Regions from separate parts of the Clostridium sp. 'White wine YQ' genome, predicted to be linked through region 1. Evidence: riboswitches for the same ligand, from Rfam matches in the RefSeq annotation. Region 1 holds a riboswitch; each other region holds the start of a gene.
The links. A riboswitch is a leader RNA that binds a small molecule or an ion and turns the genes downstream of it on or off. The one in region 1 is predicted to bind lysine.

Region 2: another riboswitch for lysine. It lies ahead of lysA (diaminopimelate decarboxylase); the one in region 1 lies ahead of dapA (4-hydroxy-tetrahydrodipicolinate synthase).
Region 3: another riboswitch for lysine. It lies ahead of PTZ02_RS03780 (transporter substrate-binding domain-containing protein); the one in region 1 lies ahead of dapA (4-hydroxy-tetrahydrodipicolinate synthase).

What each region holds. Positions count from the first base shown of each region.
Region 1 covers NZ_JAQYUU010000001.1:289,516-293,808, reverse strand. The annotation lists gene PTZ02_RS01385 (dihydrofolate reductase family protein) at 163-690, opposite strand; gene PTZ02_RS01380 (CAP domain-containing protein) at 855-1,589, opposite strand; gene dapA (4-hydroxy-tetrahydrodipicolinate synthase) at 1,705-2,574, opposite strand; lysine riboswitch at 2,654-2,826, opposite strand; gene PTZ02_RS01370 (DUF3243 domain-containing protein) at 2,952-3,197, shown strand; gene dapF (diaminopimelate epimerase) at 3,281-4,147, opposite strand; gene PTZ02_RS01360 (hypothetical protein) at 4,243-4,293, opposite strand, start outside.
Region 2 covers NZ_JAQYUU010000001.1:2,451,807-2,456,099, reverse strand. The annotation lists gene sfsA (DNA/RNA nuclease SfsA) at 1-668, shown strand, start outside; gene PTZ02_RS12145 (NAD(+) diphosphatase) at 690-1,184, shown strand; gene PTZ02_RS12140 (hydrolase) at 1,375-2,049, shown strand; lysine riboswitch at 2,117-2,283, shown strand; gene lysA (diaminopimelate decarboxylase) at 2,602-3,894, shown strand; gene PTZ02_RS12130 (DUF3006 domain-containing protein) at 4,065-4,280, shown strand; gene lepB (signal peptidase I) at 4,280-4,293, shown strand, end outside.
Region 3 covers NZ_JAQYUU010000001.1:776,456-780,748, reverse strand. The annotation lists gene PTZ02_RS03795 (DUF4489 domain-containing protein) at 1-67, opposite strand, end outside; gene PTZ02_RS03790 (amino acid ABC transporter ATP-binding protein) at 191-934, opposite strand; gene PTZ02_RS03785 (amino acid ABC transporter permease) at 952-1,734, opposite strand; gene PTZ02_RS03780 (transporter substrate-binding domain-containing protein) at 1,814-2,650, opposite strand; lysine riboswitch at 2,799-2,980, opposite strand; gene PTZ02_RS03775 (hypothetical protein) at 3,137-3,565, opposite strand; gene PTZ02_RS03770 (helix-turn-helix transcriptional regulator) at 3,562-3,765, opposite strand; gene PTZ02_RS03765 (bifunctional transcriptional activator/DNA repair enzyme AdaA) at 3,876-4,293, opposite strand, start outside.

The DNA.
Region 1 (4,293 bases):
GGTTGATAATTTATTTATAAGTGATAGAATAGTCTGTAGGATACTGAAAGGAGTGAAAATTATGGAAGTTCAAATTAAATATTCTTCTGAACTTATAAATGAATGTTTAGAAACCGTTGACTAGAGAAATAACCTAAAAGATAACCTTAGGTTATTTTTATTTTACTTATTTTTATAATGTACTTGTACTAGCCCAGAAAAATAAGACTTACTTCCTACATATAGAACTTCCTTAGTAGGACGCCCATCTTGAAATAGCCTCTTTCCATCTCCCAATAATATTGGAATTATAGATATTATATATTCATCAAAAAGATTTTCCCTAAGAATTTCATTTACTACTTCAGCTCCTCCGTCAACAAAAATATCCTTTCCATCTTTATTTTTCAATTCTTCTATAAGCTTCTTTATATCTCCAGAATAGTATTCAACCCCATTAGATTCTTTTTTCTTTCTAGAAATTATATAGCATTTTTTATCTTTATGAGGAAACTCAATTCCAAAAGAACATACTTTATCATAAGTCTTTCTGCCCATTATTACAGTATCTATTCTGTCTATAAACTTTGCATATCCATAGTCTTCTCCATCCACTTCAACCTGTGATAGCCAGCTAATATCATCTTCTTTTGTTGCTATATAGCCATCTAAGCTCATTGCTATATATAAAACTACGTTTCTGTCACTCATGTAATTTCCTCCTTAGTTAATAATATTTATAAGATTATACCACAAATTACCTGATGTGTTTTATAAAAAGTAAAAAACAGATATTTCTATCTGTTTTCTACTTTTAGCTAAAAATATATTATTAAATACCTCAGTTAGTTCGAAGACTTCGAGTTTTTCCTCTTCTATTGAGGTGTATAGAACATTTGAGTAGCATAGTATCTACCATTACTATAATATATTCCTATTCCTATTTCTTTAAATGCACTGTTAAGTATATTTGCTCTATGTCCAGGAGAATTCATCCATTGAGTTACAGTATTTGCACCATTTGGTGTCATTCCTGTAGATGTGTATATATTCTCACCCATAGTTGCATATTTAAATCCATTATTAGTAAGCATTTGTCCTGGATCTCCATAAGTTGGTGATGTATGAGAAAAATAGTTTTTATCATACATATCTCTAGCTTTCATTGCTGCTAATTTTGATACTCCTGCATTAAGCTTAAGTGGTTGTAGTCCTTGTTTTGTTCTTTCTGCATTTGTATTTGTTAATATATCATTTACAACATCTCCAGTAGTAACACCTGGGTTTCCACTGTTAGGAGTATTAGGGTTTCCTGATGGATTAGTTCCTTCAGGAATATTATTATTAGTTGGAGGTTTTGGATTATTATTTGAGTTTGGAGGATTTGTATTTTGTACATTTCCATCCCCTGGATTTGTATTAGGCTGATTCAATGTACCATTTGTATTATTTTGATCTCCTGTTGTACCAGTTGTATCTCCTGTTGTATCATTTCCGCCAGATTGATTAGGAACTACTTGTGGTTTAATTGGAGAAGTTCCTTTTTGACAACCTATTACAGTAAAACTTAAAATTGAAAAACTTAATATTACTGAAATAAACTTTTTCATATAATCACCTCATGATTATTTTGAGCAAATTTAAGAATAATAAAATAATAACTTAGAGGTAATTGAGTAAAAAAAAGGAGAGCAAAAAGTTATTTTCTTTGATCTCCCTAATTTTTTATTTTAATTTTAAAATTTCGTTTAATTTTTCTTTTAATTCATCGCTTATTTGAGTGAGTGGAAGTCTTAGTTCTGGGGATTCAATTAATCCTATCTTATTTAAAATATATTTAAGTGGTGCTGGATTAGGTTCCGCAAATAGCATAGGAACAAATTGATATAGTTCTTTCCATATTCTTAAAGCTTCTTCATGGTTATTTTCTTTAACCTTATTATATACCTCTATAAAGCTTTCTGTATGAAGATGAGATGAAGCCAATATTCCACCATGTCCTCCAAGGGTTAGTGTAGTATAGAAAAAGCTGTCTTCACCTGTCAAAATTGAAAAATCCTTTGGCGGATTAATAAGAAGATCTGTAGTTTGCTTTATATCTCCTGATGCATCTTTTATTCCTACAATATTTTTTAATTCAGCTAATTTATAAATAGTACTATTCTCAATATTTCTACCAGTTCTATATGGAATATTATATAAAATTATATCTAAATCAGTTGCTTCAGAAATACTCTTAAAATGTTCATATATTCCCCTTTGATCAGGTCTTGAATAATATGGTGAAACTGATAATATACCATCTACATTATATTTTTCAACTATCTTTAATTTTTCCTTAACCTTTTTAGTATTGTTTCCACCTAAACCAAAATATACTGGAACTGCATTATTAACATATTCCATTGTTTTTTCTACTATAGTTTCATATTCCTTATCCTCAATAGTTGGACTTTCTCCAGTTGTTCCTAATGGCATAAAACCACTAACACCTTTAGCTAGATAATACTCTACCATTTTCTTATATGATACTAAATCTAATTCATCATTTTTAAATGGCGTTATTAATGGGACAAAAACTCCTTGAACTGACATAATATACCTCCTAAAATTAAAAAAAACCTTGGAGAATACCAAGGTTAAATTATTCTTAATTTATTTAATCGAATAAATTTCCATGTATAGCACTCCACAAAAACTTGTGACAGTCTTGCATATATTTTATACAAAACCAGCAATATAGCCTTAAAGCATCAGCTATACACTTCGGCGATGGTTCCTTTTCCAAAACATCTATGTGCTTACCTCAGTAATGGTACTTTTAAACATCGCGCCTCTATCTCAAAAAATATTAACTTTTTTGTTAATTATACCTTTATATTTAACATTTATCAAGGGTTTATTTTTACATAGTTTATTTGAAAATTATAAATAATAATAGAGTAAATAATAGTTTAGGGAGGTTTTATAACATGGATACATTAAAAGACTGGGATTCTTGGAAAGCTACCTTAGGTAAAGCTATTGATGCTGGCGAAACTGTAGGACTTTCTGATAAAACTATTACTGGAGTTGCTGAAAAGGTAGGTACATTTCTTTCAAATAACGTAGATCCACGAAATCATGAGGAAAGGCTTCTTAAAGAATTGTGGGATGCAGCTGATGAAAATGATAGAAATACATTAGCTAAACTTGTTGTAAAAATTTCTGATAAATAAGTAATCAATCTTCTTATACAAAAAATGGGAAAGACTATTTTTATAGTTCTTTCCCACTACTTACATAATGCTTTAAATATATATTATTTATTTAAATCTTCAACAAGTTCTGAACTTAAATTTCCTTTTGCGATTTCTCTAACTTCCCCTGTCATTCTTACATTCCAGTTGTCATCAATTTCAATAATTAGTTCTCCACCTAGCATCTTTATTTTAACTTTATCATTAATTAATCCTCTTTTTCTTAAAACAGAGGCAACTGCACAAGAAGAACTTCCTGAAGCTAGCGTAAATCCAGCTCCTCTTTCCCATATTAGTATTTGAGCCTCATCCTTAGAAATCACTTTTGCAAATTGAGTATTAATTCTATTTGGAAACTCCTTGTAATTCTCAATTAATGGCCCAAAGGTTTTTATTTCATCAATGTCTAACTCCTCTTTTATTATTACACAATGTGGATTTCCTAAGGAAACACAATTTATTTCAAATTCCTTATTATTAAGTGTGATTTTTTCACCTATAACTTCTTCACTTTTAAAGTTTGTAGGAATATCACTTGCTTTAAAAATTGCTTTTCCCATATCAACTGTAATTAATTTGGCCTTTGAATTAGATGTTTCAACAATATTAGCCTTAACTATTCCACCTTTTGTCTCAACTGTGAAAACTTCATTATTAGTAAAACCATAATCATAAATATACTTGCAAAATATTCTTAAACCATTGCCACTTTTTTCAGCTTCTGAGCCATCTGGATTATATATTCTTAATCCAAAATCAGCTTTTTCTGATTTTACTTTAAGTAAAATTCCATCAGAACCTATACCAAAATTAACATTACAAATTCTTTTAATAGCCCTATCAATAAGAGTGAAATCAATTCTATCTTCTTCTAAAACTATGTATTCATTCCCCAAGCCATGAGTTTTAACAAAAAAATTATCTTTCATCTTCATCTTCCTTTTCTTAAATATTATTAAAATTATATCAAATTTCAAAAATTAATAAAACTGTCATTTCCATAATTTTAACTTCTTCAACGTTTCTATTGTCCACTTAATATATCCTTCAAACTTATATTCAGTGAGTTTGAAGC
Region 2 (4,293 bases), 2.2 Mb from region 1:
GAGTATTTTTAGAAAGGCCAAATAGATTTAATGCTAAAGTAGTGCTAAATGGAGAAGAGATAGTAGTACATGTTCCTAATACTGGAAGGTGCAGAGAAATATTAAAGCCTAATACTAAAGTTATTTTACGTGAAGAATTAAATCCAAGTAGAAAGACAAAATATGATTTAATTGCAGCGTACAAAGATGAAAGTAAGCTAATAAATATAGACTCTCAAATACCTAATAAGGTAGTAAAAGAAGCCTTACAAAAAAGAATTATTAAAGAGCTTAGTAATTATGAGATTATAGAGAGTGAAAAGTTCTATGGAAGTAGCAGGTTTGACTTTAGATTGACAAATTCTTTAGGTGAAGTATATTATTTAGAGGTAAAGGGAGTTACTCTTGAACTCCATGGAAAAGCATCATTCCCAGATGCGCCGACTGAGCGAGGAACTAAACACGTTTTAGAGTTAATAGAAGCGAAGAAAAATGGTAACGGAGCTGGAATAATGTTTTTGATTCAGATGGAGGAGATACTGAGCTTTACACCAAACTATAGTATGGATTCTAAGTTTGGAGAAGCAGTAAAATTTGCAAATAAAAATGGTGTTGATATTTATGCATATTCTTGTAAGGTAACAGAAAAATCAATTGAAATATTAAAGGAAATTGAAGTAAAATTATAGGTTGTTTGGGGAGTGGGTAGAATGAAGTTTAAATATTGTCCACTATGTGGAAGAAAGTTAGAACTAAAAGATAGTTGGGATGAAGGGGCAGTACCATTCTGCGAACACGATGATACGTTGTTTTTTGACTTACCAAAGCCTTGTGCCGTAATAGCAGTTATTAAGGAAAAAGAAATTTTATTATTGAAGCAAAGTTATATATATAAAAATTCTAAAGTGCTTGTATCTGGATATGTTGGAGTAGATGAAACTGTAGAGCAAACTGTAGCAAGGGAAGTTATGGAGGAAACAGGGATACAGATAGAGAACATAGAATATTTAGGCAGTGATTTTGTATATGGTAAAGAACTATTAATGTTAACTTTTATGGCAAAATATAAGAGTGGAGATATAAATAAATCATCTGAGGTTGAAGCTTTAGAATGGATACCTTTAGAAAAGGCATTGGCACAGATGGAAGAAGACGCTATAGGAAAAAAAGTAGTAAAAAAAATACTAGAAAAATATAATTATTAATATTAATTTGCATTTATATTAGTATTTATAATTTGAAAAGAGTATCTTGAATAAGTAGGAACTCTTTTTTTGTTTCATATTTGATATCAAGATAAATATTACAAATTATTTAAGATAATGTTAATATATTTTATACTAAAATTTTTAGTATTATAATATATTTAGAATAAATTTTCATGGAGGTAATTGTATGTCACAAAAAGAGTCTAAGTTTGTACCTGAGATTAAGGGAACCTTAAGGAATCATGTTATTGAGGTGCCTCAAGTTATTAGAAATTGTAGCGGAATTAAGATATTTGGCAAGAGAATAAAATCATTATTATTTACTACAGATGTTGCAATAATAAGAAATACAAATGCGGATGCCATTATAGCAGTGTACCCATTTACACCTCAACCTGTAATTACTGAGGCTCTAGTTATGGCAGCAGATGTACCTGTATTTTGTGGAGTTGGCGGAGGTATAACTCAAGGGAAAAGAGTTATTAACTTAGCATTAGATGCTGAATTTAAAGGTGCTATGGGAGTAGTACTAAATGCCCCAACATCAAACGAGATAATAAGTAAGATAAGAAAAACTATTGATATACCTATTATTGTGACAATTGTATCTGAAAATGAGAATATAGAAGAGCGAATAGAATCAGGAGCAACTATATTAAATGTTTCAGGTGGTAAGGATACAGCTACAATTGTAAGAAAAATTAGGAGTCAATTTCCTGAATTCCCAGTAATCGCAACGGGAGGACCAACTGAAGAAAGTGTTGAAGAAACAATAAGAGCTGGGGCAAATGCAATAACTTATACACCACCTCTCGGAGCAGATATAATGAGTAGCTTAATGGATAGATATAGGAATTCTTAAATTTTTATTGACAACTAAAAGGAGTATGTTATCATATTAACATCAAGTTGAATACAATATAATATATACCTAGGGTAGAGGAGCTATTTACTATTAGTACTTAAAAGGAACTGGCAAGTGACGATCTTTAAGGAAAGGAGAAATAGCCGAAGAGATAGCAACGGCAGAAGTTATCTCTGGTCATGAATAGAAAATATTCATGATTGTCACTATATGTGGAGAGCTACAAGGTAGGCTAATTGCAATTAATTACGATGATTTTATTGTAATAATTACAATACCCTATACAAAAGAACTCTACCCGTCACAGATTTTTCTGTGACTTTTATTTTTCTTTAGGAATCTATAATATTTTAAAGTTGTGGATAACACTATAAGTTTGAATTATAATCTAAGGATTAACTAAACCTACCTAAAGAATAAAAAATAGAATTAGTCGCCTGCCAAATTTTCCTCACATGCGTTTGGAAAGGCAGATGCGAGAAAAAAATCGACGGCTCATAATCGCCTTGACGATTTTTTTATGGGGCAAATAAACAAGGGGGAATAAAGATGAAATTATTTGGTACAGCACAAATTGAGAACAATCAGCTATATATTGGAGGAGTTGAAGCTAGTATTTTAGATAAAGAATATGGAACACCAGTTTATGTAGTTGATGAGGAACTAGTAAGAAATAATTGTAGAGATTACTATAAAAGTTTTCAGTGTTCGGAGACAGGAAATAGAGTTGCTTATGCTGGAAAAGCTTTTTTAACATTAGAAATGTGTAGAATAATTAGAGATGAAGGCCTATATTTAGATGTAGTATCTGGTGGAGAATTATTTACTGCACTTAAGGCTGAATATCCAGCTGAAAAAATTTATTTTCATGGAAATAATAAAACTGTAGATGAGATAAAAATGGGTATAAGCAATGGAGTTGGGAGATTTGTAGTAGATAATTTATATGAACTAGAGATATTAGATTCTATTGCTAAAGAATACGGAATTGTTCAGAAGATATATCTAAGAATAACACCAGGAATAGAAGCGCATACCCATGAGTATATAAAAACTGGCCAAATAGACTCAAAATTTGGATTTGCTCCAGTTGGAGATCTGATTTTTGAAGCTATTAAAGCAGCATCTTCTTACAAAAACATTGAATTAAGTGGGCTTCATTGTCATATTGGATCTCAAATATTTGAAATAGAACCATATGAAGATGCAACAGAAATAATGTTGAACTTATTATTTAAGGCTCAAAAAGAACTAGGAATTAAAATACCTGAGTTAGATTTAGGTGGAGGATTCGGGGTTTATTATAATGAAGGAGATGAACCTAGAGAAACCAAGGAGTATTGTAAAGCGATACTCGATAAGGCAGAAGATGTATGTACGAAGCTTGGAATTGAGATGCCAACTTTATCAATTGAACCAGGAAGATCAATAATAGCAAATGCTGGTACAACTTTATATACTATAGGTTCAATTAAAGATATTCCAGAAGTAAGAAAATACGTTTCAGTAGATGGTGGTATGACTGATAATATAAGACCTGCATTATATAGAGCCGAATATAATTGTTTGGTTGTAAACAGACTAGGGGAAGAACAATATGAAGAGGTAACAATTGCAGGTAAGTGTTGCGAGTCAGGAGATATACTTATTAATGATATATCTATACCCAAGGTTGAGAGTGGAGATATATTAGCAGTATTTTCTACTGGAGCATATGGTTATTCTATGGCAAACAACTATAATAAAATTCCTAGACCTGCAGTTATTATGGTTAGGGAAGGAAAAGCTAGGGTTATATGTAAAAGAGAAAGTTATGAAGATATATTAAGAAATGAAATATAATACAAATAAGATTCAGTTATTTTGTAGCTGAATCTTATTTATTTTTTTATATTGAATAGTTAGGTTAATATTTTATAAATTCTTTATAGATTTTTTATTTTATTAAGGTTAAAATAAATAATACAAATATGATATACTATTTAATAATATCTTTATAGAAGGAGAATATTTTGAAATATATAATTGATAGAATTGAAGGAGACTTTGCTGTTTGTGAAAATGATGAAGGAGAACTTAAAGATATTGATATTTCTTTAATCCTTGGAGAAATTGCAAGTGGAAAAGTTATAATTAGTAAGGATGGATCTTATGTTGTTGATGAGATTTTAACAAAACAGAGAGAAGAAGAAATAAATAAATTAGTAGACGGAATATGGGAGGAATAATGGAGGATAATAC
Region 3 (4,293 bases), 490 kb from region 1:
TAACTCCGGTTGGACATGGAGGCTTAATGGAGCACGCTCTCTCCTCATTACAATTATATTCCCTCATTAGTTAACACTCCCAATACTTAAATTCATAAAGCAACCAAACATCTTCACTACATACGATGTTACATTTATAAATTATTGTTCTACTTAGTACATAATACACAACTTTTAAATAATAGTTACTCTATTCGTAATTTCTTAGAGTTCTTTTTAAAAATTCCCTTGTACGTTCTTTTTTAGGATTTTTGAATATTTCTTTTGGATTTCCTTCTTCTGCAATTACACCTTTATCCATAAAGACTACTCTATCTGAAACCTCCTCTGCAAATCCCATTTCATGAGTTACTATAAGCATAGTAAGGCCCAATTCAGCAAGTTCCTTCATAACCTTTAACACTTCACCAACCATCTCAGGATCTAGCGCTGAAGTAGGTTCATCAAAAAGCATAACATCTGGTTCCATGGAAAGAGCTCTTGCTATAGCTACCCTTTGTTTTTGTCCTCCCGATAATTGCTTAGGTTTAGCGTTAATAAATTGCTCCATTCCTACAACTTTCAAATATTTTGCTGCAACTTTTTCTGCTTCCTCTCTTGTACGTTTTAACACTTTCATTTGTCCGACTGTGCAATTACGTAAAACATTATGATTGTTAAACAAATTAAATTGCTGAAACACCATTCCTAATTTGGTTCGATATCTATTTATGTTATGTTTATCATCTAATATATCCTCACCTTTATATATAATTTCTCCTCCACTGGGTCTCTCTAATAGATTTATACATCGTAAAAGAGTTGATTTTCCTGAACCGGAAGAGCCTATAATACATATTACTTCTCCCTTTTTCACTGAAAAGTCTATATCTTTCAGCACTTCATGTGTTCCAAAGGATTTGCTTAGATGTCTGATATCTATTACTTTTTCCATCAAATACTCTCCCTTCTTTAAAATCTATCATCATAATTATTCCTAGTTCTTTGAACTATATCTTCTGGAGTTTCTACTTGCATCTGATTTGCATACATTATATAGTTTTCTGGTCCGTCTAATTTTCTTTCTATAAAACGTAGTATTCTTGTTACTGTAAAAGTCATAACAAAATAGATAACGCAGGCAACGAAAAACGATTCAAAATATCTAAAGTTATTTCCTGCAATTGATTTGGTTTGAAAATATAGTTCTGTTACTGAAATAACATTAAGTACCGAGGTGTCCTTTATATTAATTACAAACTCATTTCCTGTAGCTGGTAAGATATTTCTAATTACTTGTGGTAAAATAACGTTTAACATTGTTTGTATATGATTCATTCCAATTGCATTAGCTGCCTCAAATTGCCCCTTATCAATTGAAACAATTCCTCCACGAACAATCTCAGACATATATGCACCTGTATTAATTGAAACTATAAAAATTGCTGCATAAAATCTATTCATATTTATCCCAAAAGCTAGTGCGGAACCATAGTATATTACCATAGCTTGCACAATCATTGGTGTCCCTCTAAAAAATTCAATATAAATTGAAAAGACGATATTAATCAATTTTAATAAGTACCTTTTTACGCCTTTTTGAGGCATTGGAATAGTACGAACAACTCCTACAAATAAACCTATAATTGAACCTAATATAGTTCCAATTACGGATATTAATAATGTAATTCCTGCACCGCGAATAAACATTGGCCCATTTTGAGATATAATTCTAATTATCCAATCCGAACTCATATTTTCTCCCCTTTCCATCTTAAACCTCTAAAACATTAAAAAACCGACTACATTAACTGCACTCGGTTTATAATAATTATTACTTTGCTGCAGGCTGATTTTTTATTGCAGTATCCATAATTTTTGTACGCTCATCTTCTGAGATACCTGATAAAACTTCATTTATCTTTGTAGTTAAATCACTTCCCTTAACTACCCCTACTGCAATTGCTGTATCATCATCCGATGTTTTAAATCCAGTTTTAAATTCTACCATCTTAAAATTGTTATTTGCTGTTTCAGCACTAACACCTTCAGGACGTTCAGATACATAACCATCAATCATTCCTGATTCAAGTGCAACTCTCATAGCTGGAAAGTTATCCATAGCTGGCTGTTTACTAACTCCTTGTATTTGATCGATTACAGTGTAATGAAATGTATTTAACTGTGCAGTAATTTTAGCACCTTTAAAATCTTGAATTGAGGTTGCACCATCATACTTTCCACCATTCTTTACAACCATAACCAAATTTGATTTATAATAATTATCTGAAAAATCAATTGTTTGCTTACGTTCTGCTGTTGGAGACATTCCTGCAATAATAGCATCAATTTTACCTGAAGTTAATGCTGGTACAAGACCATCCCATTCTGTTTTTACTATAACTAACTTTTTACCTAGCCCTTGAGCAATCTTTTTTGCTATTTCTATATCATAACCCCCAGCATATTCTGCACTGCCATCGATTTGAACTCCTCCGTTTGAATCATCCATTTGAGTCCAGTTAAATGGTGCATAGCCAGCTTCAAGTCCAACCTTAAATGTTTCTTCTTTGGAACTTGTTTCTTTTGTTTTGCTTGTCCCACACCCAGTAATACCTAATGCAGCTATACACAGTACTGCTGTCAATAGTACAGATAGTTTTTTCTTCATATATTCCCTTCCCCTTTCACTTCTTTTAATTTATCTTTATCTTTTAAATAGCTTCACTGCTACCTTTGTTTCTAATTAAGAATAAAAAAAGATCTGAGATGAACTCAGATCGCAATAAGCGTATTTGCCCTTAATCCCTCCCTTTCCCAAATGAGATAGCACAACTCAATAAACTGGGATGTTTATTGAGACAGTCCTGCAGCTCTTAACTGCAGACCCAGCAAATAATACTGAGAATATTATAAGCTTCGGCGATATTTCCTTCTTTTTAGTATCATGGCTTCTCAAACTTCTCTAAAAACTGTTAAGTATCGCGCCTCTACCTCACCTACATAAGTGAGGTTATATTAAATTATAGAATAAGTTTACCTTATGGATTCTTCTAAGTCAACCCATGTTTGTATATTTTTTACATTAATGTGTTTTGCCTAGAATTTAAAAGGTGGAGTTTTTACTCCACCAAGAATTTTATAATACAAACACAAATTACATTCTTTTTGAATAGTAATTTGAGAAACCTATAAATAATACTACTTCTACTAAAAGTAATGAGATAACTAGAAATATGATTAATTTATCTACATTCATAAACCCTAACGCTAAAACAAGTATGCAGATAATATAATTCATTATCTTGCTTGCCATATAACCTGATTTTTCTTTTATTATAATATTTCTCTCATCATTAACCTCAATATCCTTAAATTTTTTAACTTTTTCATCTTCTAATCGAGATGTTGTAAAATTTCCAATTAAATTTCCTATTCCTAGTACAAAAAATGCTGACCCAAATCCAAGACACATCCCTGAAATACTTTTCACATTTTCATCTGTTAGTATAAATTTGCCTAAAAGTAACATTGAAATGCCTAAAATCAATAATACTAAATCCAAAAGATTTCTTTTATTTTTCATTTCTCTTCCTCCTCATATATAAAAATATCTTCGATTTTCATTTCAAAATATCTTGCTATTTTAAAGGCTAGTACTATAGATGGATTATATCGTCCATTTTCTAATGAACCTATTGTTTGCCTTGAAACTTCTAATGCTTCTGCAAGTTCTTCTTGCTTAATTCCTCGTTCTTTTCTTATTTCTTCTAATCGATTTTCCAAAGATATACCTCCTCTGATGGAAAGTGTACTTTCCATATATATAATAGCATTATTTTTCCAGAATGTAAAGCTTACTTTCCATTAATTATCAAAAAAAATAAGTAGATTATTTATAATCTACTTCTATACTCACTTGGAGTCATTCCTATTTGTTTTTTAAAAAATCCATAAAAGTTTGAATTGCTTTCAAATCCACATAAAAATGCAATATTAATTACGGTATCGTCTGTATTCTCAAGTAATGCTAGTGCTTTCTCGATTCTAAGTGCATTTATATATTTTACTGGTGTAATACCAAATTTATCAGAAAAAACTTTAATCATATGATTCTGACTTACTCCTAAATCTTTTAATTTCTCTTCCAATTCTATATTACTTGAATAATATGAATCAAATAATTTTTTAATCCTAAATGCAAGTTCCTCAGTTGGATTAAAATTCAAAAGATCTGGCCTACATCTTTTACATGGACGAAAGTTCTTATTAATTGCCTCTTCAAAAGTATTAAAAAACATTACATTATCTCTT